Regions from separate parts of the Pseudomonas sp. NCHU5216 genome, predicted to be linked through region 1. Evidence: riboswitches for the same ligand, from Rfam matches in the RefSeq annotation. Region 1 holds a riboswitch; each other region holds the start of a gene.
What was found. Region 1 has a riboswitch for cobalamin ahead of ACSVIK_RS15560 (energy-coupling factor ABC transporter permease). Riboswitches for the same ligand answer to the same signal wherever they lie in the genome.

Region 1 (5,704 bases):
GCCCGTGAAGCCGGATATCCCACCCTGGAACTGGCCCAGGTCAGCGCCAGCCTTGCCACCTTCTGCCTGCGCGCCGTCGGCGCCAAGGAGACCACGCGATGAAACCCAGCCTGCTCGCCGAAACCCACGAGGTGTTCAACCAGGTGCCTAGCCTGGATGGTGCCAATCTCTATCGCCTCGACCTGCCGCTGCAGGAGTGGGTGCGTCGCTATGGCGGCGCCTGGGCGGACGAACGCCTTGTCGCCTATGGCGCCCTCGCCGGTGGTTCCCTGATGCAGGCAGGCTTTCTTGCCAACGAAAACAAGCCGGTGTTCAAGAGCCATGATCGCTACGGCAACCGCATCGACCTGGTGGAATTTCACCCGGCCTATCACGAGCTGATGCGCACGGCCATCGAGCAGGGCCTGCCTTCGCTGCCCTGGACCGACCCGCGTGCTGGCGCTCATGTCGCACGCGCCGGCCTCACCTACATGCACAGTCAGGCCGAGGCGGCCAGCGGCTGCCCGCTGACCATGACCTTCGCCGCCGTGCCGGCCATCCGCCTGCAGCCCAACGTGGCCGAGCAGTGGCTGCCGAAGATCCTGGCCACCGAGTACGACCCGCGCAACCTGCCGATGGAGCAGAAAGCCGGGGTCACCATCGGCATGGCCATGACCGAGAAACAGGGCGGCACCGACGTGCGCGCCAATACCACCCGCGCCTATCCCATCGGCATCGGTGGGCCGGGGCAGGGCTATGAACTGGTCGGGCACAAATGGTTCTGCTCGGCGCCGATGTGCGATGCCTTCCTCACCCTGGCCTACACCGACAAGGGCCTCTCCTGCTTCCTGCTGCCGCGCCACCGCCCGGACGGCACGCGCAACGCCTTCTACATCCAGCGCCTGAAGAACAAGCTGGGCAACTGGGCCAATGCCTCCAGCGAAGTGGAATACCGCGGTGCCTTCGCCTGGATGCTCGGCGAGGAAGGGCGTGGCGTGCCCACCATCATCGAAATGGTGGCCATGACCCGTTTCGACTGCATGGTCGGCTCCAGTGGCCTGATGCGCCAGGCATTGACCCAGGCCGCGCACCACTGCGCGCACCGCCAGGTGGGCGGCAAATTGCTGGCTGACCAGCCGCTGATGCAGAACGTGCTCGCTGACCTGGCGCTGGAAAGCGAAGCCGCGCTGGCGCTGTGCATGCGCATGGGCCGCGCGCTGGATCACCTGCATGACGAACAGGAAGACAAGTTCGCCCGCCTGGTCACCGCCGTGGGCAAGTACTGGATCTGCAAGCGCGCGCCGGAAATGATCTACGAGGCCAGCGAATGCATGGGCGGCGCGGGTTACGTCGAGGAAACCATCATGCCGCGCCTGTACCGCGAGGCGCCGGTCAACTCCATCTGGGAAGGCTCGGGTAACGTGCAATGCCTGGACGTGCTGCGTGCGCTGTCCAAGGAGCCTGGCGTGCTCGATGCCTTGTTCGCCGAGCTGGGCGACGGTCATGGCGATGCCCGCCTCAAGGCCCATATCCAACGCCTGAAAGCCGACTTCGCCGACACCGCCGACATCCAGTATCGCGCCCGCCAGCTCACCGAAGACATGGCCGTGGCATTGCAGGCCAAACTGCTGCTGGAGGCCGGCAACAGCGTGGTGAGCGACGCCTTTATCGCCAGCCGCCTGGAAGGCCATGGCCGTGTCTACGGCACCCTGCCGCGGGGCGTCGACGTTGAAGCGCTGCTGGCGCGTAGCACACCACACCTGGTCTGATCGGAGAGGCGCATGCAAGCTCATCCGCGTTACCGGGAGCTGGTGGAGCAGGGCTTCGCCAACGCCAACTTCATTCAGGATATGGGCATCCGCGCCAGCGCTTGCGGGCCGGGGTGGGTCGAGGCGGAGCTGGACATCCTGCCGCGCCACCTGCAGCAGAACGGCTTCATCCATGCCGGCGTGCAGACCACCCTGGCCGACCACGCCGCCGGCGCGCTGGTGGCCGACGGGCAGACGGTGCTGACCCTGGAATTCAAGGTCAACCTGCTGCGCCCGGCGCGCAGCAGCCGCCTTTACTGCCGTGCCCAAGTGCTCAAGGCCGGGCGCCAGGCCACTGTGGTCGAGTCCGAGGTGTTCGGCGAGGAGAACGGCCAGAAACGCCTGTACAGCAAGGCTTCGGTGACCATGGCGGTGGTGACGCTGGCAGAATCGTCTTGAACCCGTATCGACGCGCTATGCTGTGCGCGAAGGTTTGTCATGGGCCGCCCGCGGGCCTGATCGGCCTGCTCAAGCTGCCTCGATCTTTAACAAGGAACAGTTGGTAGATTTTTAGCGCCTGATTTTTCCTTTGAGAACAATTGGTTTCGCTAAGGATGTTCCCCGCGTGAGCGGGGATGAACCCGCGAAGCACCACGACGCACGAATCTTTATGAGCGAGCTCTGCTCGCGAGCCTGGGCGATCCAAAAAGCTCCGCGAGCAGAGCTCGCTCCTACAGGTCAGGCGTGTTCCCCGCACCAGCGGGGATGAACCTCCCGTCGGGCAGCAGCGCCTTCGACTACAGGCGTGTTCCTCACGCCGACGTAGCCAGGGGCTCAGGTCTAGTCGCGCGATGATGCAATGCACCGGCTATCCAGCCGGTGCATCAGGGGACATCAGTCTTCGCTTTCCAGTACGGTTCGTCCATTGAGCGCCTGGATCGGGCGGGCGTTCTTCGTGTACAGGTGCTGGAACTGCGCCAGTTGTTCGTGGGACAGCTCGACTGGCTGTTTGAGTACGCGCCATTGCACGTCCTCACTGCATGGCGGGGTGGTCAGCGAGCCGGCGAAGGCGTAGTAGCCCTGTTGCTGCGGCAGTACGGTTTGTGGGGCGAAGTTGCTTGCCAACTCGACTTTTTCCCCCACCTTGTCCGGCATGGCCTTGAAGACTGAGTCCAGTGCCTGGTTTTTCGCCCCTTCCTTGAACAGCACAGCCACTACCGCCAAATGACCATCGGTAGACTGGTGAACGAAGTGCGCCACCATCGGGAAACCCTTGCCTGCGATGTGCTCTTCGCTGGGTGTGTGGAAATGGAATTGCACCAGGCGGTAGGGTTTGCCGTCGATCTCGATGCTGCCTGCATTGCTCAGATTCACCTGGACGGTGTGACCGTTATTCACCACTTCGGCTGGGCTGGCCTGGTAGTTGAAGGCAATGCGAGGCAGCGCTGCGCGGGTGGCATGGCTGATGTCGATCGGCGATTGCGCATGGCCGAGTGCGCAGGTTTCGTAGCCTGGATCCAATTGTGCCCAGTGTTCGGGGCCTTCCTTGCCTTTGTAGCTCCAGTGCGGTTGCTGTTCGGCCGCCATGGCGCCGGTTGCGAACAGAGCTGTTAACGCAACGATCAGGGTCTTCTTCATGTGCGCTCTCGTTACTGGATGAGGGTTCTAAAGGCTCGCGTGGCCCGCAGCCGATGCGAGTTTGGAAATACTACGCATGGCTTGTAATAAAAAGTTACATCTGCATGGACGTGGTGTGACGCACCGCTTATTCGCAGCAGCTTCGGCTACGTTCAAGACAGTATCCGTTCAGGTGGCGAGACTTTCTGGCAGCGGGAGCATCTCGGCGCCTCGCGCAGCTAGCTGGCGTATGGGTGACAAGCTCGGATTGCCGACCAAGCACATCGCACAGGGCGGAGGTGGGCGGTGCCTTGAACGCGAGTACTGTCTTTTGCCCTGGCTGCGGAGTAAGGTTGCCACCGATGGTTCCTGCGCGCCCCGGTGCGTGTGGATGAAAAGGGAACAGGGTGCGGCGAATCTCGCCAATGCCCTGGCTGCCCCCGCAACTGTAAACGGCGAGCGATGCCCCTCATGCCACTGACTGCGGTCGGGAAGGCGGGCGGAGTGCCAAGCCGTGAGCCAGGAGACCTGCCATCGAACCCATCGATCCTCCAACTCGCCGCGCGGTGGGCGCGGCCAAGGAACTTGCATGCATATCGAACCGGGCGTCGTCGAAGGCGCCAAGATCTTCCTCAGTTACGCAACGGCAGTCGGCGCCTTCGGCCTGACGGCCAAACTGGCGCGCGATGCCATTCGTGATAACGGCGGGGCGGCTGCCCTGGCCCTGCGCAGCCTGCTGACCACCGCGCTGGTGTTCTGCTTCTTCGAGGTGTTGCCACACCATGCCGTGGGCGTTTCCGAGGTGCACCTGATCCTTGGCTCCACCCTGCTGTTGCTGTTCGGCGCCGGTGCCACCGCCATCGGCCTGGCCGCTGGGCTGCTGTTGCAGGGCCTGTTGTTCGCCCCGTTCGATCTGCCGCAGTACGGCATGAACGTCACCACCCTGCTGGTGCCGCTGTGGGCCATCAGCGTGCTGGCCAAGCGCATCGTCGCGCCAGGTACCGCCTATGTCGACCTCTCCTACAAGCAGGCACTGGCGCTGTCGACCGCCTATCAGGGCGGCATCGTCGCCTGGGTCGGCTTCTGGGCCTTCTATGGTCATGGCTTTTCCAGCGACAACCTGGCAGCCGTGGGCAGCTTCGGCCTTGCCTACATGAGCGTGATTCTGGTCGAGCCATTGATCGACCTGGGTGTGCTGGCCGGGGCCAAGGCGCTGGCGCGTTTCAGTCAAGGGCCGCTGTTCAACGTGCGTTTGCATCAGGCGGCTGCCAGATGAGGGGCGCGGCGACCGAATTCTTCGGTCGCCGCGCTATGTTTTGCCGCGAGGTTGCAGGCAAGATAGGGGCGTTCGTTCAGTCAGGAATACGCCCACGTGAAAGTCTGTTCCGATGATTTCGTCGTTGTTCACACCCCCGAAGAGGCGGTCGACCGCCTGGCCGCGTTGTATGAGGAAGCCACCGGCGCTCTGAGCCAGGCCCTCAAGCGCTATCTCAAGGCGCGCGTGCGCCCGGATGCCGACGAGCACTGCCTGTTCCGTTATCCCGAATTGCGCCTGGCCTACCTCTGTCAGGGCGAGGTGCCTACCACCGTGCGCGCCTATGCCAAGATCCAGGTGCCGGGCATCTACGCCATCACCGTGACCCAGCCGGCGGCCTTCCGCAAATACCTGCTGGAGCAACTGCGCCCGCTGATGAACGACTTCACCCTGCGCGTGGAGGTTGGCCGCAGCCAGCAGAACATCCCCTATCCCTATGTGGTCGAGGGTGGCGATGAACTGGCCGGCAGCGGCGTGACCGCCGCCGAACTGGCGCGGGTGTTCCCCAGCACCGACCTGTCCGCCGCCACCGACGGCACTGCCGATGGCCTGTACGACTGGGAGAACATCGACCCGCTGCCGCTGGCGCTGTTCGACGCCGCGCGCACCGATTTTTCCCTCAAGCGCATCCAGCACTACACCGGCGGTGACTGGCGCCACGTGCAACCCTGGATTCTGCTGACCAACTACCACCGCTATGTCGACCAGTTCATCCGCCATGGCCTGGACATGCTGCAGACTGACTCGCGTTTCACCCGCATGGTGTTGCCGGGCAATGTGGTGGTCGAGCGCGGCATGGCCGAAGGCGAGATGCAGGCGATCATCGAGAACGTGGTCTGGCACCGCTACCAGATGCCGGCCTATCACCTGCAGGCCGAGGACGGCCATGGCATCACCCTGGTCAATATCGGCGTTGGCCCGTCCAACGCCAAGAACATCACCGACCACCTGGCCGTGCTGCGCCCGCACTGCTGGCTGATGATCGGCCACTGCGGCGGCCTGCGTCAGTCGCAGACCATCGGCGACTACGTGCTGGCTCACGCCT
Region 2 (5,704 bases), on a different contig from region 1:
CGTGGTCACCGGTGATGTCACCGAGTTCGGTCGCAAGGAAGTCGGCGATCACCAGTTGTTCGGCATTCTCGGCCGTGGCAAGCAGCAGATCGCCTACGCCAAGGTCAACCTCAACATCGTCGACGTGAAAACCTCCGAAGTGGTGTTCTCCTCCCAGGGCGCTGGTGAATACAGCCTGTCCAACCGCGAGATCGTCGGTTTCGGTGGCACCGCCAGCTACGACTCCACCCTCAATGGCAAGGTGCTCGACCTGGCCATCCGCGAGGCGGTGAACAACCTGGTCAATGGCGTCGACAGTGGCGCATGGAATCCAACCAAGTAAAAGGAACTTCGCAAGCATGACAATTGCACGCAGATTGGCCGTTTTCTCCGGGATGTTAGTACTCGGCGTGCTGGGTGGCTGTACCAGTGGCCCGCAGCCCCTGTACTACTGGGATGGTTACCAGCAGCAGGTCTACCAACGCTTCGACAACCAGAGCAGCACCGAGGAGCAGATCGCCGCGCTGGAAGCCAGCGTGCAGAAGGCACGCGCTAGCGATCGCGCACTGCCGCCGGGCTTCCATGCCCATCTGGGCATGCTCTATGCCGATGTCGGCAAGCTCGACCAGGTGCGCCAGGAGTTCGAGACCGAAAAGGCCCTGTACCCCGAGTCCGCCACTTATATGGACTTTCTGATGCGGAAATTCGACCAATGAAGACGATCTTTTCCTTCGCTGCACTGAAAGCCGCCGCGCTGCTGGCCTGCCTGGCCATCCTCGGCGGCTGTGCTGCACCCAAGTCCTACGACTACAGCGCTTTCCTGGAAAGCAAGCCGGCGTCGATCCTGGTGTTGCCGCCGGTGAACCAGTCGCCGGACGTCAAGGCGTCCTACAGCTTCTATTCGCAGGTCACCCTGCCGCTCAGCGAGGCCGGTTATTACGTGATGCCGGTGGCTGTCGTGGACGAGACCTTCAAGCAGAACGGCCTGATGAATGCCGAGGAGGTTCGCCAGGCCTCGCCGCAGAAGCTGCGCGAGATCTTCGGTGCCGACAGCGTGCTGTATCTGGATGTCACCGAATACGGCAGCAGCTACAAGATCATCGCCAGCGAAGTGGCGGTGACCGCCACCGCCAAGCTGGTGGATCTGCGTAACGGCAAGCTGCTCTGGGAAGGCACCGCGCGCGCCAGCAGTGCCGAACAGCAGCAGAACAACGGCGGTGGCCTGGTTGGCATGCTGGTGGTGGCGCTGATCGATCAGGTGGTGAATACCTTGAGTGATCGCGGCCATGAAATCGCCGGTATCACCAGCTTCCGCCTGCTTTCCAGCAACATGCACAACGGCATCCTGCCGGGGCCGCGTGCGCGCCCGGATGCGGCGCGCTGAACCGAGCGTTGACGCACGGGACGCCCTGGCTCTAACCTGCGCGCCTTGCTTCAGGTGCCCCGCGCCGTCATCCGTGACGGTGCCGGGGTGAAACAGGGAAGCCGGTGCTCAAGCCGGCGCTGCCCCCGCAACGGTAGGTGAGTCGAACGCCGCAACAGACCCTAGGCACGGGAAGGCGCGGCGTCGAGCCATTGGCTTCGCTCACGAGCCCGGAGACCGGCCTGTAGCAGTTTCACGGCAGCGCGGAGGGCGTTGACCGGCCTGTGCCCCCGCCCGTGCGGGGGCGCTTGCGTTCCTGCCTCCGCCTGCCCGCCATGAAATGCCCGGATCAGTGATGGAGGATTCGCCCTTGCCAGCTTCCCTGACTGTTACCTTGCCGCGCCGCCCCTCGTTCGGGCAGGGCGAGGCGGGCGTCTGACCAAGAGGAGCACGGCATGAGCGAGTCGGCCGCACGCGATGCCCGCCACAAGGCGCGCATGCAGCGCAAGAAAGCCCTGATCGACGAAAAGATCGCCCAGGCCCAGGACGAGTACGGCCTGCTGCTGGTGCACAGCGGCAATGGCAAGGGCAAGAGCAGCAGCGCCTTCGGCATGGTCGCGCGGGCCCTCGGCCATGGCCTCAAGGTCGGCGTGGTGCAGTTCATCAAGGGCGCCGCCAGCACCGGCGAAGAGGCCTTCTTCCGGCGTTTTCCCGAAGAGGTCAGCTACCACGTGATGGGCGAGGGCTTCACCTGGGAAACCCAGGATCGCCAGCGCGATATCGCCAAGGCGCAGCAGGCCTGGGCCATGGCCCGTGAGCTGCTGAACGATGAAGCCATCGGCCTGGTGGTGCTGGACGAGCTGAACATCGCCCTCAAGCACGGTTACCTGGAGCTGGACGCGGTGCTGGCCGATATCGAGGCGCGGCCGCTGTTGCAGCATGTGGTGGTGACCGGGCGCGGCGCCTTGCCGGGCATGATCGAGGCCGCCGACACGGTCACCGACATGAGCCTGGTCAAGCATGCGTTCAAGGCTGGGGTGAAGGCGCAGAAGGGTATCGAATACTGATGAGTTCGCATCACTGCCCGGCCCTGTTGATCGCCGCGCCGGCCTCCGGCCAGGGCAAGACCACCGTGACTGCCGCCCTGGCGCGCTTGCACAGGCGCCAGGGGCGACGGGTGCGGGTATTCAAGTGCGGCCCGGACTTTCTCGACCCGATGATCCACGCCCGTGCCAGTGGTGCGCCGGTGTACCAGCTCGACCTGGCCATGGTCGGCGAAGCGGAGAGTCGTCGCCTGCTGTGGCAGGCCGCCGGCGAGGCCGACCTCATCCTGATCGAGGGGGTGATGGGGTTGTTCGACGGCAAACCCTCGGCGGCCGACCTGGCCCGGCATTTCGGCGTGCCGGTGCTGGGCGTGATCGACGGTGCGGCCATGGCCCAGACCTTCGGTGCGCTGGCGCATGGCCTGGCCACCTTCCAGCCCGATCTGCCCTTTGCCGGGGTGCTCGGCAACCGGGTGGCCAGCAATCGCCATGGCGATATTCTGCGTGATGCCTTGCCGGCCACTATCCGCTGGTTCGGCGCCTTGCCACGCAGCGCTGCGGTGGAACTGCCCAGCCGCCATCTGGGACTGGTGCAAGCGGCGGAGCTGGCCGACCTGGATGCGCGCCTGGACGCCGCCGCCGATGCCCTGGCGGCCAGCGCCGACGTCGATCTGCCGGCGCCTGTCAGCTTCGCCGCGCCGCCGCAGGAAGCGCCGCCAGTGCCGCTGCTGGCCGGCGTACGTATCGGGGTGGCGCGTGATGCCGCCTTCGCCTTCCTCTATCAGGCCAATCTCGATCTGCTGCAGGCCCTTGGCGCCGAGCTGCAGTATTTCTCACCATTGCTCGACAGCCAGTTGCCGGACGTGGACAGCCTCTACCTGCCCGGTGGCTACCCCGAGCTGTACCTGGCCGAGCTGGAAGGCAACCAGGCCATGGCCAGGGCGATTCGTGCCCATCACCAGGCGGGCAAGCCGTTGCTGGCCGAGTGCGGCGGCATGCTCTACCTGCTCGATGAGCTGCGCGACAAGCAAGGCGTCAGCGGCCAGATGCTCGGCCTGCTCAGCGGCAACGCGGCGCTACAGCCCCGGCTGACCGCCCTGGCCTTGCAGGAAGTGACGCTGCCGGAAGGCAAGCTGCGTGGGCACAGCTATCATCATTCGCGGCTGGACAGTTCCCTGGCGCCCCTTGCCCTGGGCCGATGCCCGAATGGCAAGGCGGTGGCCGAGGCGGTGTATCGCCTGGGGCGGCTGACCGCCAGCTATATCCATTTCTACCTACCGTCGAACCCGGAGGCAGCCGCCGCGCTGTTACAGCCATGACCGATAAGGCCTTCACGCCCGAGGAACGCGCGGCGGTTTACCGCGCCATTGCCGAACGCCGCGACATGCGCCATTTTGCAGGGGGGCAGGTGCCCGCCGAGGTGTTGGCGCGTCTGCTGGAAGCCGCGCATCACGCCCCTAGTGTGGGGCTGATGCAACCCTGGCGCTTTATGCGCATCAGTGATCGCCACCTGCGTGAAGAGATCCATGCCCTGGTGGAGGCCGAGCGGGTGCAAACCGCCGAGGCACTGGGCGAACGCAGTGACGAATTCATGCAACTCAAGGTCGAGGGCATTCGCGACTGCGCCGAGCTGCTCGCCGTGGCGCTGATGGAGGGCCGCGAAGCGCATGTCTTCGGCCGGCGCACCTTGCCGGAAATGGACATGGCCTCGGTGGCCTGCGCCATCCAGAACCTGTGGCTGGCGGCGCGTGCCGAAGGCCTGGGGCTGGGTTGGGTGTCGCTGTTCGACCCCGAGGCACTGGCCGCACTGCTGGGCATGCCCGCTGGCAGCAAGCCGGTGGCCTTGCTCTGCCTGGGGCCAGTGCATGCCTTCTACCAGAAGCCGATGCTGGAGGAGGAGGGCTGGGCCACGCCGAGACCGCTGGCCGAGTTGCTGTTCGAGAACCGCTGGGGCGTGCAGGGTGAGTGAGCGATGAGCCTGGCGCTGATCACCTGCGCCGGTGTGGCCCTGGACGCCGCGCTGGGCGAGCCCAGGCGCGGCCACCCGCTGGTGGCCTTCGGGCTGCTGGCCGAGCGCCTGGAGCAGCGCTTCAACCCGGCGGGTGGCGGCTGGCGCAGCCACGGCGTGAGCGCCTGGTGCCTGGCGGTGCTGCCGCTGACCCTGCTGACCTGGCTGCTGACCCAGGTCAGTGCGCTGAACTGGGCGGTGGAGATCGTCGCCCTGTATTTCGCCCTGGGCCTGCGCAGCCTGTACGAACACGCGCAGCCGGTGGCCCAGGCGCTGCGCCTGGGCGATCTGCCGCTGGCCCGCGAGCGGGTTGGCTGGATGGTCAGCCGCAACACGGCCGAGCTGGATGCCTCCGGCGTGGCTCGCGCCGGCACCGAGTCGGTGCTGGAGAATGGCTCCGATGCGGTGTTCGCCGCCTTGTTCTGGTTCGTCGTCGCCGGTGCGCCGGGGGTGGTGCTGTACCGCTTGAGCAACACCCTGGACGCCATGTGGGGCTATCGCAACGAGCGCTTCGAGCGCTTCGGCTGGGCCGCGGCGAAGATCGACGATGCCCTCAATTATCTGCCGGCGCGCCTGGTGGCGCTGACCTATGCCCTGCTCGGGCGAACCGCCCTGGCCCTGCGCTGCTGGCGCCGCCAGGCGCCGTTGTGGGACAGCCCCAATGCCGGCCCGGTCATGGCGGCGGGTGCTGGCAGCCTGGGGGTGAGCCTGGGGGGCGCGGCGGAATATCACGGCGAACTGCACCAGCGCCCGCAACTGGGCGAAGGCCCGGCGCCGCAGGCGCGGGATATCGAGCGGGCGATGAACCTGGTGATCGCGGGTGTGGCGCTGTGGTTGGTCTGTCTGCTGCTCTGGGAGGTCTGGATTGCTTGAGCATGGAGGGCGGCTGCGCGCAGCGGCGCAGCGTTACGGCATCGCCCTGGAGGATTGGCTGGATCTGTCCACCGGCGTTGCCCCCTATGGCTGGACGCTGCCCACGGTGCCCGCCGAGGCCTGGGCACGGCTACCGGAAGTCGAGGATGGTCTGGAGGCGGCGGCGCGCGATTACTACGGCGCCGCCAGCCTGCTGCCAGTCGCCGGCTCGCAGGCCGCCATCCAGGCCTTACCGCGCCTGCGCACGGCTTGCAGCGTGGGCATCGTTGCCCCCACCTATGCCGAACATGAGGCGGCCTGGCGCAACGAGGGGCATCGCGTGCTGACCCTCAGCGAAGGCGCCGTGCCGCGCGCGCTGCCGCAGCTCGACGTGCTGTTGCTGGTCAACCCGAACAACCCGACGGGCCGCCTGATCGAGCCCCTGCGCCTGCTCGACTG
Region 3 (5,704 bases), on a different contig from region 1:
GAACTCGTCGTAGTGGCGCTCGGCGCCATCGGCGCGCCCGCGCAGGCCATGGATCACGGCCTGTGGATAAAGCGTCTTGAGGCGTTGTGCGGTGGCCAGCGCGCTGGCGCCGAGGATGACGATGTTCATGCGGTATATCCTGTAGCCCGGATGCAATCCGGGGAATGGGTTTCCCGGATTGCATCCGGGCTACGTGCGATCTGCGGGGTGTGGAACCGCGTAGGGTGGATGACGCTTCACCCATCCACCGGCACGATGGCGGATGAAAAAAGCGTCATCCACCCTACGAAATCCAGGGGCGGCTGGGCCGCACTCCGCTTCAGTTGTGAACGCGCTTCGCGGCTGAAGCCCTCCCACAGGGAATCAATCACCCCCGCCATTTCTGCCCAGGCACCAGAATCATGGAAAAGTACGGCGAATCCATCGGCTCCACCTCGTCCAACGGCACGATTTTCTGATTGGCCATGGTGGCGCGCTCCACGTAATGGGCGCGGCCATCCAGACCCAGCTTGCGCAGCACGCGGCGCACCTTGTCGAAGTTGCGCCCCAGCTTCATCACCACGGCGGCTTCGGCGTCGCGCAGGCGCTGTTCCAGCTCCTCTTCCGGCAGTACGCCGGAGAGCACGCTCAAGCTCTGGTTGCGATACACCAGCGGCGTACCCAGCACCGAGGCGCAGCCGAGCATCGAGCACACGCCGGGCACCACCTCCACCTGGTAGCGGTCGGCCAGGCGGTCGTGCAGGTACATATAGGAGCCGTAGAAGAACGGGTCGCCCTCGCAGATCACCGCCACATCCTGGCCGGCATCCAGCAGCCGGGCGATCTGCTCGGCGCAGGTGTCGTAGAAGTCGGCGATCACATCCTCGTAGGACAGTGGTGGGGCGAGCTTCTCGGTGGTCACCGGGTAGACCAGCGGCAGACGCTGCTGGGTATCGCTCAGGTGCGCCTCGATGATGCCGAAGGCATTACCACCATGGCCGGCGTTGTGTTTGGCCTTGGCCACGAAGTAGGCCACCACTGGCGCCGATCTGAGCAGGCGCAGGGCCTTGAGGGTAAGCAGCTCGGGGTCACCGGGGCCGACGCCGAGGCCAAGCAGACGGCCAGCCATCACTCCACCTCCGAGGCGAGGGCGTTGACCGCCGCCACCGCCATGGCGCTGCCGCCACGCCGGCCCCGCACGATCACGTAGGGCACGCCACGGCTGTCGGCGGCCAGGGCGTCCTTGGATTCCGCCGCGCCGATAAAGCCCACCGGCATGCCGATGATCAGCGCCGGTTTCGGCGCACCGGTATCGAGCATTTCCAGCAGGTAGAACAGTGCAGTGGGGGCATTGCCGATCACCACCACACTGCCTTCGAGGTGTTCGCGCCAATGCTCCAGGGCCACCGCCGAGCGCGTATTGCCGACTTCGCGGGCCAATTCCGGTACGCCGGCATCGTGCAGGGTGCAGATCACCGGGTTGTTGGCCGGCAGGCGCGGGCGGGTGATGCCCTCGGCAACCATGCGCGCATCGCAGAGAATCGGCGCGCCGGCCAGCAGGGCGGCGCGGCCAGCGGCGCCAGCGCCGGGGGAGAAGCGCAGATCCTCCACCACGTCGACCATGCCGCAGGCGTGGATCACCCGCACGGCGAGTTTTTCCAGGTCGGCGGGGATGCCAGCCAGGTTGGCTTCGGCGCGGATGGTGGCGAAGGAGCGGCGGTAGATTTCCTGGCCGTCGCGGATGTAATCAAGCATCGGGGGTTCCTGCGGGGTGTTGGCGGGCGAACCAGGCGCCGGCCTCGTCGATGGTCAGGGCCGGCACCAGCAGACGGCCGAAACCGGGCGCCTCGGGCGTGCGTTGATAGAGTTGGTAATGGTCGGGCGTGCTGGCCAGCAGGGTGTAGGGCTGCACCCGGGCGCTGGCGCAACTGCGCGGGCAGGCGCTGAGGTGCACCTGCGGGCGCGTGCCGCTTGCGCGCAGCAGCTCGGCCAGGTGCAGGGCGTGGTGCTTGCTGTCGGCCAGGCCGCGCGCGCAGGCGGCCGAGCCCGTACAGGCAACCAGGCCGAGCAAGGGCTCGTCGGCCTGGGTGAGCAGGCCCAGTTCCGCCAGCGCCGTCAGCAGCTCGTGGGCCGCGGCCTCGGCCACATTGCCCAGCAGCAGGCCCTGCCAGGGCGTCAGGCGCAACTCGCCGTCGCCATATCGCTCGCTCAGTTCAGCCAGGGCAAACAGTTGTTCGGCATGCAGGCGACCGAGCTGGGCGCCGGCCGCGACCATGTACAGGCCACTTTGCACCTGTGGATAAATACCGGCTGGTGGGCGCATGAGCGTAGCGCTGGGCTGCCAACGGGGCGCTGCCGCTTGCAGGGGGAAATCCAGACGAGCCTGCAAGCGTTGCAACAGCTCGGCTGAGGGTATCTGCGTCAGTAACTGGCGCATGCGCGTCTGTTCGGGCGTGGCCAGTTCGAGAAACAGCAACAGGAGCTGGCGCACCAGTTCGACCGCCTGGCTCGCTTCGATTCGTGCCAGTGGCGCGTCAACCGGGCAGCCGGCCAGACCCAGCAGCAGATGCTGCTCGTCCTCGGCGGCCAGCCACAGGTCATGGGGGTGTTCGCGCATGGCCAGGGCTTCGCCGCCGTCCAGTTGCAGGGCGAACTTGGGCGACAGGGCATGCAGCGCTGGGGTGTCCTGCAGCAGGTCGAGCAACTGGCCGGCCAGCGGGCGCACGTCCATCCGCATGTGCGGGTCGAGGCCGGCGGCGGGGCTGAGCAGCAGGTTGCGCACATCATCGGCGGCCGCCACTCGCGGGCCGAGCCCGGCGCCGAGCAGGGCATCGATCAGCGCGCTTTCCTGGCCGGGCAGTACACCGCGAATCTGCAGGTTGCTGCGGTTGGTCAGCTCCAGCACGCCGCTGGCGCACTGCCGTGCCGCCTGGGCAATCGCGCGGGCCTGGGCACTGCGCAGCACGCCACCGGGCAGCTTGATGCGGCAGATGCCGCCATCCAGCGCGGGGACGATGCGCAGCAGGCCGGGGCAGGCGGAAGGGCGGACGGACGTGGGCAAAGGGTCACCTGTGGCTAACGACGCGGCGACCGAACCAGCGGAATCCACCCACGGGGGATTCCATGGCATCGGTACACCCCGCCCGATGTTGGCACTCGCGACCAGCGTTCGTCGGCAGGTCTCCTGGCTGACAGGTCTTGATCCGCTGCGCCTTCCCGGTTAACAGGCCGTTGAAAAACTACCTACGTTGGCAATACTGCGTTAAAAACGGCCTCGCGTGCGAGCCCAGTCAAAATGCTCATTTACAACACGTAAACTGCGCTTTTTCGGCCGTTTGATTCGCTAGCGCTCACCCTTCGGGCCAGCCGTTGGCTGTTACTCCCATTGGTCGTTGCGCCTTGTCTTGCCTGCCTCGCCTACGTTTTTCAACGGCCTGTTCCCAGTGGCCGATTGCATTGGACTCGCTGTTTACAGTTGCGGGGGCAGCTCGGTCGCGATCAGAGATCGCTCCGGATTCCCTCTTAGGCCCGTTTTATAAGGGGCACCGACGAAGGCTGTATTATGCCCGCTTTGCCCGGCGTCGCGACACGCGCCCTGTCGGCTACTTGCGAGGAAGGTGGATGAAACCCTGGTTGACCCTGGTGGGCATCGGCGAAGACGGCTATCCCGGTCTGGGCAAGGCCGCGCGCCGCGCCCTGCTGGCGGCCACGCGCATCGTCGGTGCGCCGCGGCAACTGGCCTTGCTGCCGCCGTGCATTGGCGGCGCACGGGAAACCTGGCCCAGCCCCTTCGACCTTGCGCCTCTGCTGGCGCGACGTGGCGAGGCGGTGTGTGTGCTGGCCAGTGGCGATCCGATGTTCTACGGCGTCGGCGCCAGCCTGGCGCGCCAGGTGCCTGCCGACGAACTGCGAGTATTGCCGGCGCCGTCCTCGGTGTCGCTGGCGGCGGCGCGTCTGGGTTGGCCGTTGCAGGAAGTGGAAGTGGTCTCCTTGGTCGGCCGGCCCCTGGCCACGCTCAACGGCAAACTCTTCCCCGGCATGCGCCTGCTGGTGCTGAGTGCCGATGGCGATACACCCGCGCAGGTCGCCGACGCCCTGCGCGCGCGTGGTTTCGGCGCCAGCCGCCTGACCCTGCTGGAGCATCTGGGTGGCCCTGAGGAACGCCGCCTCGATGGCCTGGCCGCAAGCTGGAACCTGCCGCGCGGCGCTGACCTCAACCTGCTGGCCATCGAATGCATGGCCGACGCCGGAGCTGTGCTGTTGCCACCGACCTGCGGCCTGCCGGACGACGCCTACCGCCACGACGGCCAACTGACCAAGCGTGATGTGCGCGCGGTTACCCTGGCGCGCCTGGCGCCGCTGCCCGGAGAGCTGCTGTGGGATGTCGGCGCCGGTTGTGGCTCCATCGGCATCGAGTGGATGCGCGCGCACCCGGCCTGCCGCGCCATCGCCATCGAGGCCAACGAGGGACGTCAGGCGCATATCCGCCATAACCGCGATGCCCTTGGCGTGCCCGGTTTGCAACTGGTGGCCGGGCATGCGCCCGAGGCGCTGGCCGGGCTGCCGGCGCCGGATGCCATCTTTATCGGCGGCGGCGTTACTGCATCAGGCGTGCTGGATGCCTGCTGGGCCGCGCTCAAGTCGGGAGGGCGCCTGCTGGCCAATGCCGTGACCATTCAGAGCGAGGCGGCGCTGGTGAATTTTCGTGGGCAGCACGGCGGCGAGCTGCTGCGCCTGGTGGTGGCGCAGGCGCAGCCCTTAGGCGGCTTTGACACCTGGCGCGCGGCGCTGCCGATCACCTTGCTGGCGGTGCGCAAGCCGTGAGTGCGCGCATCCTGCTGCTTGGCGGCACCACCGAGGCGCTGCGCCTGGCGCGCCGGCTGGGGCCGGACACGGTCTACAGCCTGGCCGGCCTGGGGCGGGTGCCGGATGACCTGGCCTGCCGCGTGCGCGTCGGCGGTTTCGGTGGCGCCGAAGGCCTGGCTGCCTTTGTCGCTGCTGAAGGCATTGAGCTGTTGCTGGATTTGACCCACCCCTACGCCGCGCAGATCAGCCATAACGCCGCGCGCGCCGCCGAACTGGCGGGTGTGCCCTGCTGGGCGCTGCGTCGTCCTGGCTGGCAGCCCGGTGCCGATGACCACTGGTGCGAGGTGGACGGCTGGGATGAACTGACCCAGGCACTCGCGCCGTTCTGCAGACCGTTCTTTACCTCCGGGCGTGAGCCGCTGGTGCATCTGCACGAGATCCCTGCGCATCAGCACTGGACGGTGCGCTGCCTGCAGGCCGAGCCGGCGCCGCCGCGCGCCGAGATCATCGGTGCACGCGGGCCGTTCTCGCTGGACGAGGAGCGCGCGCTGTTCGCCCGTATTCGATGCGACGTGCTGGTAAGCAAGAACAGCGGCAGCGCCTCCACTGAGCCCAAGCTGCAGGTGGCGCGTGAGTTGGGCCTGCCGGTGTTGCTGCTGCGCCGTCCCGAGTTGCCGGTGGTCACGCGCCAGTTCGCGGAACTGGATTCCCTGTGGGAGGCGCTAGCCGAATTAGCCGCGTAGGGTGGATCACGCTTTATCGATCCACCGCCTTGGTGGACGTGAAAAGCGACGTCCGCCCTACACGCGCTGTTAGACTGCCGGCCCTTTTGGAGACAGTCATGAGCCAAGCCCCCTACGCCCGCATCCTGTTTATCGGCCCCGGCCTGGGGCGTGGTGCCACCGCCGAGCGTCTGCAG
Region 4 (5,704 bases), on a different contig from region 1:
AGTACCCGGTGGCGATGGAAGGGGCACTCAAGCTCAAGGAGATTTCCTATATCCACGCCGAGGCCTACCAGGCCGGTGAGCTCAAGCACGGCCCGCTGGCCCTGGTGGATGCCGACATGCCGGTGGTCACCGTGGCGCCGAACAACGAGCTGCTGGAAAAGCTCAAATCCAACCTGCAGGAAGTGCGCGCCCGTGGCGGCGAACTGATCGTCTTTGCCGATCAGCAAGCTGGCATGAGCAATGGCGAGGGCACCCACGTAGTGGCCATGCCGCATATCCACGACCTGCTCGCGCCGATCCTCTACACCGTGCCGCTGCAGTTGCTGTCCTACTACGTCGCCGTGCTCAAGGGCACCGACGTCGACCAGCCGCGTAACCTGGCCAAGAGTGTGACTGTCGAGTGAAGCGCGAAGACGTAATCAAGCGGTTGGCCGATGGCGTGGTTTTCCACACCCAGGTCATGGTCAACCCGGCCAATACCAGCGAATGGATCGTGTTCTTCAACAAGGATGCGGGTCGCAGCTTCTTTCTGGTCGATGAGACCGAACAGGTAGAAACCTTTGCCAGCCTGGATGAGTTGATACCGGAGCTGCGAGATCTGGGTATCAAGCGGGTGGAGGTGCAGCTCTGAGCAGTTGCTCACAGTTGGCGTGGATCAAGCTGTGGATATCCTCGTGATACTTGGCTAAGCCCCTGATAAATAGGGGCTTATAGCGACTTGTACAGAAACTGTTCGCTTGCATGCCTACTATCCACAGAGTGCTTGGATAACAGGCTTTCTATCCTGTGGATAAAGCGATGAAGGCCTTACCTGGCGAGGTGTTCAGCGCTTTGTACGGTTTCTCGCCAGGCGTTCAGGCGCTGCCAGGGCGATAGAGGTGCTTGTGTCGGGCGTCGTACAGCGCCGACTCGGCGAAGGCGCCTGGATCGAGCACGCGCCCGACGAGGATCAGCGCCGTGCGGCGAAAGTCCTTGGCGGCAACCTTTTCCTCGATATCGGTCAGTGTGCCCAGCACCCAGTCCTGATCCGGCCAGCTCGCTCTGTGGATAACCGCGATGGGGCAGTCGGCGCCGTAGTGCGGCAGCAGCTCATCGACTATGGCAGGCAGATGGCGCACGCCGAGGTGGATGGCCATGGTCGCGCCGTGCCGGGCCAGGTCATGCAATTGCTCGCCCTCGGGCATTGGCGAAGTGGTGCCGTAGCGGGTGAGGATCACCGTCTGGGCAATGCCGGGCAGGGTCAGTTCGCTTTCCAGCAGCGCCGCGCAGGCAGCGGTGGCGGTGACGCCGGGGATGATCTCGAAGGGAATGCCCAGCGCACGCAGCTCGCGAATCTGTTCGCCAATGGCGCCGTATAGCGACGGGTCGCCCGAGTGCACGCGGGCCACGTCCTGGTCACGCTTATGGGCCTCATGCAGCAGTGTGATGATCTCGCCCAGGTTCAGCTCGGCGGTGTTGACCACTTGCTCGGCGCTATGGCCTTGTAGCACCGCTTCAGGCACCAGCGAGCCGGCGTAGAGGATTACCGGGCAGGAACGAATCAGACGCTGGCCCTTGACGGTGATCAGCTCGGGGTCGCCGGGGCCGGCACCGATAAAGTAGACGGTCATGCAGGTTCTCTATCGAAGGTGGCCAGCGCACAGGTGGCGCCAGCGCTGCGGTCTTTCTCGCCAAGTAGGCGGGCGGATGTTCCCATGCGCGCTGCCAAGGCCAATGCGCAAGGCTCGGCGACGGCGGGGCTGCCTGTGGCTGCTTGAGTCAATGCATTGCCGACTGTCATGGCCTGATAGGTGCTCAGTTGCTCTGGGGCGAAGAACACCAGCTCCAGACCCAGGTGCTCGGCCAGGCCATGCAGCCCGGCTTCGTCGCGCTTGTGGGCGATGCTGGCCAGGCCTGCCAGGTTGTCCACCGTCAGCGCATGTTGCACCAGGCTGTGGATAAGCAGCTCGAGCAGTTCGTCCAGGCTGCAACCACGGCGGCAACCCAGCCCGGCAACGACCTGTACCGATGAGGCAGAAGGATGATCGGAGGTGGTCGGCAACATGAGTGACATTCGGGCTGAGCGGTGGCGTAGCTCATCATGGCACCTGCCAACGGTCAACCGCGATTGACCGGTCGCTGCGGCCTGCGTAGCCTTCTCGTTTTCGAGGTTCTTCCCGGCCAGCGGTCGGGGAGCTAAGAGGGAACAGGGTCGATGCCCTGGCTGCCCCCGCAACTGTGAACGGTTATGCCCTTCGTTAGACCACTGCCAAACGGCGGGAAGGTGAAGGGATGCGCCCCGCGCAAGCCGTGAGCCAGGAGACCTGCCTCGACAACCAGCCATCTGCTCGGACGGGGTGATCCGACGCGGCCAGCATGCTCCTGCGTGCCTGTCTGCGCGTACCCGTCCGCCGAACTTACCGACGCCACGGGGCCCTTGATGAAAACCCTCGCCAAACTGCCTGTCACCATCGTCACCGGGTTCCTCGGTGCCGGCAAAACCACCCTGCTGCGCCATCTGCTGGCCAATGCCGGCGGTCGCCGTATTGCGGTAATCGTCAACGAGTTCGGCGAGCTGGGCATCGATGGCGAGATTCTCAAGCAGTGCTCCATCGGGTGTAGCGAGGAGGAGGCCAACGGCCGCGTCTTCGAGCTGGCCAACGGCTGCCTGTGCTGCACCGTGCAGGAAGAGTTCTTCCCGGTGATGCGCGAGCTGGTGGCGCGCCGTGGCGACCTCGATCACATCCTGATCGAGACCAGCGGCCTGGCCCTGCCCAAGCCGCTGGTGCAGGCCTTCAACTGGCCGGAAATCCGCAACGCCTGCACGGTCGATGCGGTGATCACCGTGGTCGACAGCCCGGCCGTTGCCGCTGGCACCTTCGCTGCCTTCCCCGATCAGGTGGACGAGCAGCGCAAGCTCGACCCCAACCTCGACCACGAGTCGCCGCTGCACGAACTGTTCGCCGACCAGTTGGCCAGCGCCGACTTGGTGATCCTCAACAAGGCCGACCTGATCGATGCCGAGGCCTTGGCAGCGGTGCGCGCCGAGGTGGCCGAGGAACTACCGTCAGCAGTCAAGGTGATCGAGGCCCATGGCGGTGATCTGCCGATCAGCGTGCTGCTGGGCCTGAACAGCGAAACTGAGCTGCATATCGACAGCCGCCGCACCCACCACGACGATGAAGACGAAGACCACGATCACGAGGAATTCGACTCGTTCCACGTGGAACTACCGGAAGCAGAGGAGGCGCGCCTGCTGTCTGCGCTGAAGGACGCAGTGGCGAAATACGGCATTCTGCGAGTGAAAGGCTTCGCAGCGATCCCCGGCAAACCCATGCGCCTGCTGGTGCAGGGCGTGGGCCAGCGCTTCGACCGCCACTTCGACCGCGCCTGGCAGGCCGACGAACCGCGCCTGAGCCGCCTGGTGGTGATCGGCCAGCAGCTCGACCGCGCGGCCATCGAGGCCGAGCTGAAGGCAGCACTTTGATGAAGCGACAAGCTGCAAGCTTCAAGCCGCAAGTAAGCGCTACTGCGTGCAGCGCTTGCTTCCACTTGCAGCTTGCAGCTTGCGGCTTACGGCTCGCTTAAATGCACCTGTTGCGCACCCAGCCCGGCGCTCAACTGCCGGCCGACAGCATTGCCGACCTTGGCCAGACGCCTGCCGAGCTGGTGATCCTGTGCACGGGTGATTCGCACCTGTCGCTGCTGGCTGAAGCAGCTCGACAACTACCGGACGATTACCCCAGCCTGCGCCTGGCCAGCCCGGCGCAACTGAGCAACAACGCCTCGGTGGACTACTACGTCGAGCAGGTGCTGCAGCACGCCAAGGTCATCCTGATCTCGGTGCATGGCGGGGTCAGCTACTGGCGCTATGGCGTCGAGCGCCTGGTGGAGCTGGGCGCGCGCGGCGCCACGGTGATCATGGTGCCGGGTGATGACAAGCCCGACCCGGAGTTGAATGCCCTTGGCAACGTCGCTGAGGAAGATAGCCAGCGCCTCTGGCAGTACCTGCGCCAGGGCGGCTTGGACAATGCCCGCCAGTTGTTCCGCTGCATCGGCAGCCGCTGGTTAGGGCGAGACGACACATGGCAGGAGCCGCAACCGCTGCCGCGCGTCGGTCTCTATCACCCACAACGCAGTCCTGCCCAGTTAGCCGATTGGCAGGCGCAGTGGCAACCCTGCGCGCCTGTGGTGGCGCTGCTGTTCTACCGCAACCATGTGCAATCGGCGAATACCGCCTTCGTCGATACCTTCTGCCAGCACCTGGTCGCTCAAGGCCTCAACCCGCTGCCGATTGCCGTGGCCAGCCTCAAGGAGCAGGCTTGCCTGGATCAGGTGCAAGCCTGGCTGGACGAGACGAGCGCCGCGCTGATCATCAACACCACCGGCTTCGCCCTGTCCAACCCCGAGGCGCCGCAGGCGCGGGTGTTCCGTCGTGATATTCCGGTACTGCAAGCGATCTGCTCGCTGGATAACCAGGCGCAATGGCAGGCCAGTGCCCAGGGCCTGGGCTCGCGTGACCTGGCCATGCATGTGGTGCTGCCCGAGCTGGATGGCCGCTTGATCGGCACTGCCATCAGCTTCAAAGGCCTGGCCTGGCGCAGCGAGCGCAGCCAGAGCGATGTAGTGTGCTACCAGGCGCATGAACCGGGCATGTCTCATGTCGCGGAACTGGCGCGTAACTGGTGCCAGTTGGCGATCAAAAGCAGCGATCAGAAGCGAATCGGCTTGATCCTGGCCAACTACCCGACTCGCGATGGTCGCATCGGCAACGGTGTGGGCCTGGATACACCGGCCGCCGCGCTGAATATCCTCCGCGCCCTGCAAGCGCAGGGCTACCCGGTGGATAACTTGCCGGGCAGCGGCACCGCACTTGTCCACAGCCTGCTCGGTGGCGTTACCAACGATCTTGATGGCCTGGATACGCGGCCCTGTGCGCAGAGCCTGGCGCTGGACGATTATCTGGGTTTTTTCCACAGCCTGCCGGCGGCCAACCAACAGGCGGTGCGTGAGCGCTGGGGCGAGCCGCAGGACGATCCTATGTTCCGCAGCGGGCGGATGATGGTCGCCGGTCTGCGTTTCGACCGGACCTTCGTCGGCATCCAGCCGGCGCGCGGTTATCAGCTCGACCCGGCGGCGGTTTACCACGACCCCGATCTGGTGCCGCCGCACGGCTATATTGCCTTCTACGCCTGGCTGCGCACGGCCTTTGCTGCCGATGCGCTGATCCACGTCGGCAAGCACGGCAACCTTGAGTGGCTGCCGGGCAAGAGCGTCGGCCTCTCCGAGGGATGCTGGCCGCAGGCGCTGATCGGCCCACTGCCGAATATCTATCCCTTTATCGTCAACGACCCGGGCGAGGGCGCGCAGGCCAAGCGCCGCACTCAGGCGGTGATCATCGACCACCTGATGCCGCCGCTGACCCGCGCCGAAAGCTACGGCCCGCTGCGTGACCTGGAACGCCTGGCCGATGAGTACTACGACGCCAGCCAGCTCGATCTGCGCCGCGCCGTCGAGCTGCGTGGTGAGATTCTGGCCAAGGTGCGCGAGGCCTGCCTCGACCGCGAGTTGGGCCTGCAACTGAATGACGACGGCGATAGTTGGCTGCCGCAGCTCGACGCCTACCTGTGCGACCTCAAGGAATCGCAGATTCGTGATGGTCTGCACGTATTTGGCGAGTCGCCCAGTGGACAACTGCGCCGCGACACCCTGTTGGCGCTGCTGC

Region 2: linked by a shared signal. The riboswitch ahead of cobO (cob(I)yrinic acid a,c-diamide adenosyltransferase) and the one ahead of ACSVIK_RS15560 (energy-coupling factor ABC transporter permease) in region 1 are both predicted to bind cobalamin.
Region 3: linked by a shared signal. The riboswitch ahead of cobG (precorrin-3B synthase) and the one ahead of ACSVIK_RS15560 (energy-coupling factor ABC transporter permease) in region 1 are both predicted to bind cobalamin.
Region 4: linked by a shared signal. The riboswitch ahead of cobW (cobalamin biosynthesis protein CobW) and the one ahead of ACSVIK_RS15560 (energy-coupling factor ABC transporter permease) in region 1 are both predicted to bind cobalamin.

The regions. Positions count from the first base shown of each region.
Region 1 is NZ_JBQLIX010000021.1:13,109-18,812, forward strand. It holds gene ACSVIK_RS15540 (TetR/AcrR family transcriptional regulator) at 1-102, shown strand, start outside; gene ACSVIK_RS15545 (acyl-CoA dehydrogenase family protein) at 99-1,748, shown strand; gene ACSVIK_RS15550 (PaaI family thioesterase) at 1,761-2,186, shown strand; gene ACSVIK_RS15555 (carbonic anhydrase) at 2,622-3,365, opposite strand; cobalamin riboswitch at 3,691-3,894, shown strand; gene ACSVIK_RS15560 (energy-coupling factor ABC transporter permease) at 3,934-4,620, shown strand; gene amn (AMP nucleosidase) at 4,717-5,704, shown strand, end outside.
Region 2 is NZ_JBQLIX010000044.1:29,324-35,027, reverse strand. It holds gene ACSVIK_RS22560 (CsgG/HfaB family protein) at 1-322, shown strand, start outside; gene ACSVIK_RS22555 (DUF4810 domain-containing protein) at 339-695, shown strand; gene ACSVIK_RS22550 (DUF799 domain-containing protein) at 692-1,363, shown strand; cobalamin riboswitch at 1,399-1,602, shown strand; gene cobO (cob(I)yrinic acid a,c-diamide adenosyltransferase) at 1,798-2,409, shown strand; gene ACSVIK_RS22540 (cobyrinate a,c-diamide synthase) at 2,409-3,704, shown strand; gene bluB (5,6-dimethylbenzimidazole synthase) at 3,701-4,354, shown strand; gene cbiB (adenosylcobinamide-phosphate synthase CbiB) at 4,358-5,266, shown strand; gene cobD (threonine-phosphate decarboxylase CobD) at 5,259-5,704, shown strand, end outside.
Region 3 is NZ_JBQLIX010000006.1:187,966-193,669, forward strand. It holds gene cobJ (precorrin-3B C(17)-methyltransferase) at 1-129, opposite strand, end outside; gene ACSVIK_RS07430 (precorrin-2 C(20)-methyltransferase) at 368-1,108, opposite strand; gene ACSVIK_RS07435 (precorrin-8X methylmutase) at 1,108-1,734, opposite strand; gene cobG (precorrin-3B synthase) at 1,727-3,040, opposite strand; cobalamin riboswitch at 3,350-3,544, opposite strand; gene cbiE (precorrin-6y C5,15-methyltransferase (decarboxylating) subunit CbiE) at 3,601-4,803, shown strand; gene ACSVIK_RS07450 (cobalt-precorrin-6A reductase) at 4,800-5,528, shown strand; gene ACSVIK_RS07455 ((2Fe-2S) ferredoxin domain-containing protein) at 5,627-5,704, shown strand, end outside.
Region 4 is NZ_JBQLIX010000006.1:159,530-165,233, forward strand. It holds gene glmS (glutamine--fructose-6-phosphate transaminase (isomerizing)) at 1-404, shown strand, start outside; gene ACSVIK_RS07305 (hypothetical protein) at 401-631, shown strand; gene cobM (precorrin-4 C(11)-methyltransferase) at 855-1,610, opposite strand; gene ACSVIK_RS07315 (cobalamin biosynthesis protein) at 1,607-2,044, opposite strand; cobalamin riboswitch at 2,131-2,325, shown strand; gene cobW (cobalamin biosynthesis protein CobW) at 2,420-3,466, shown strand; gene cobN (cobaltochelatase subunit CobN) at 3,568-5,704, shown strand, end outside.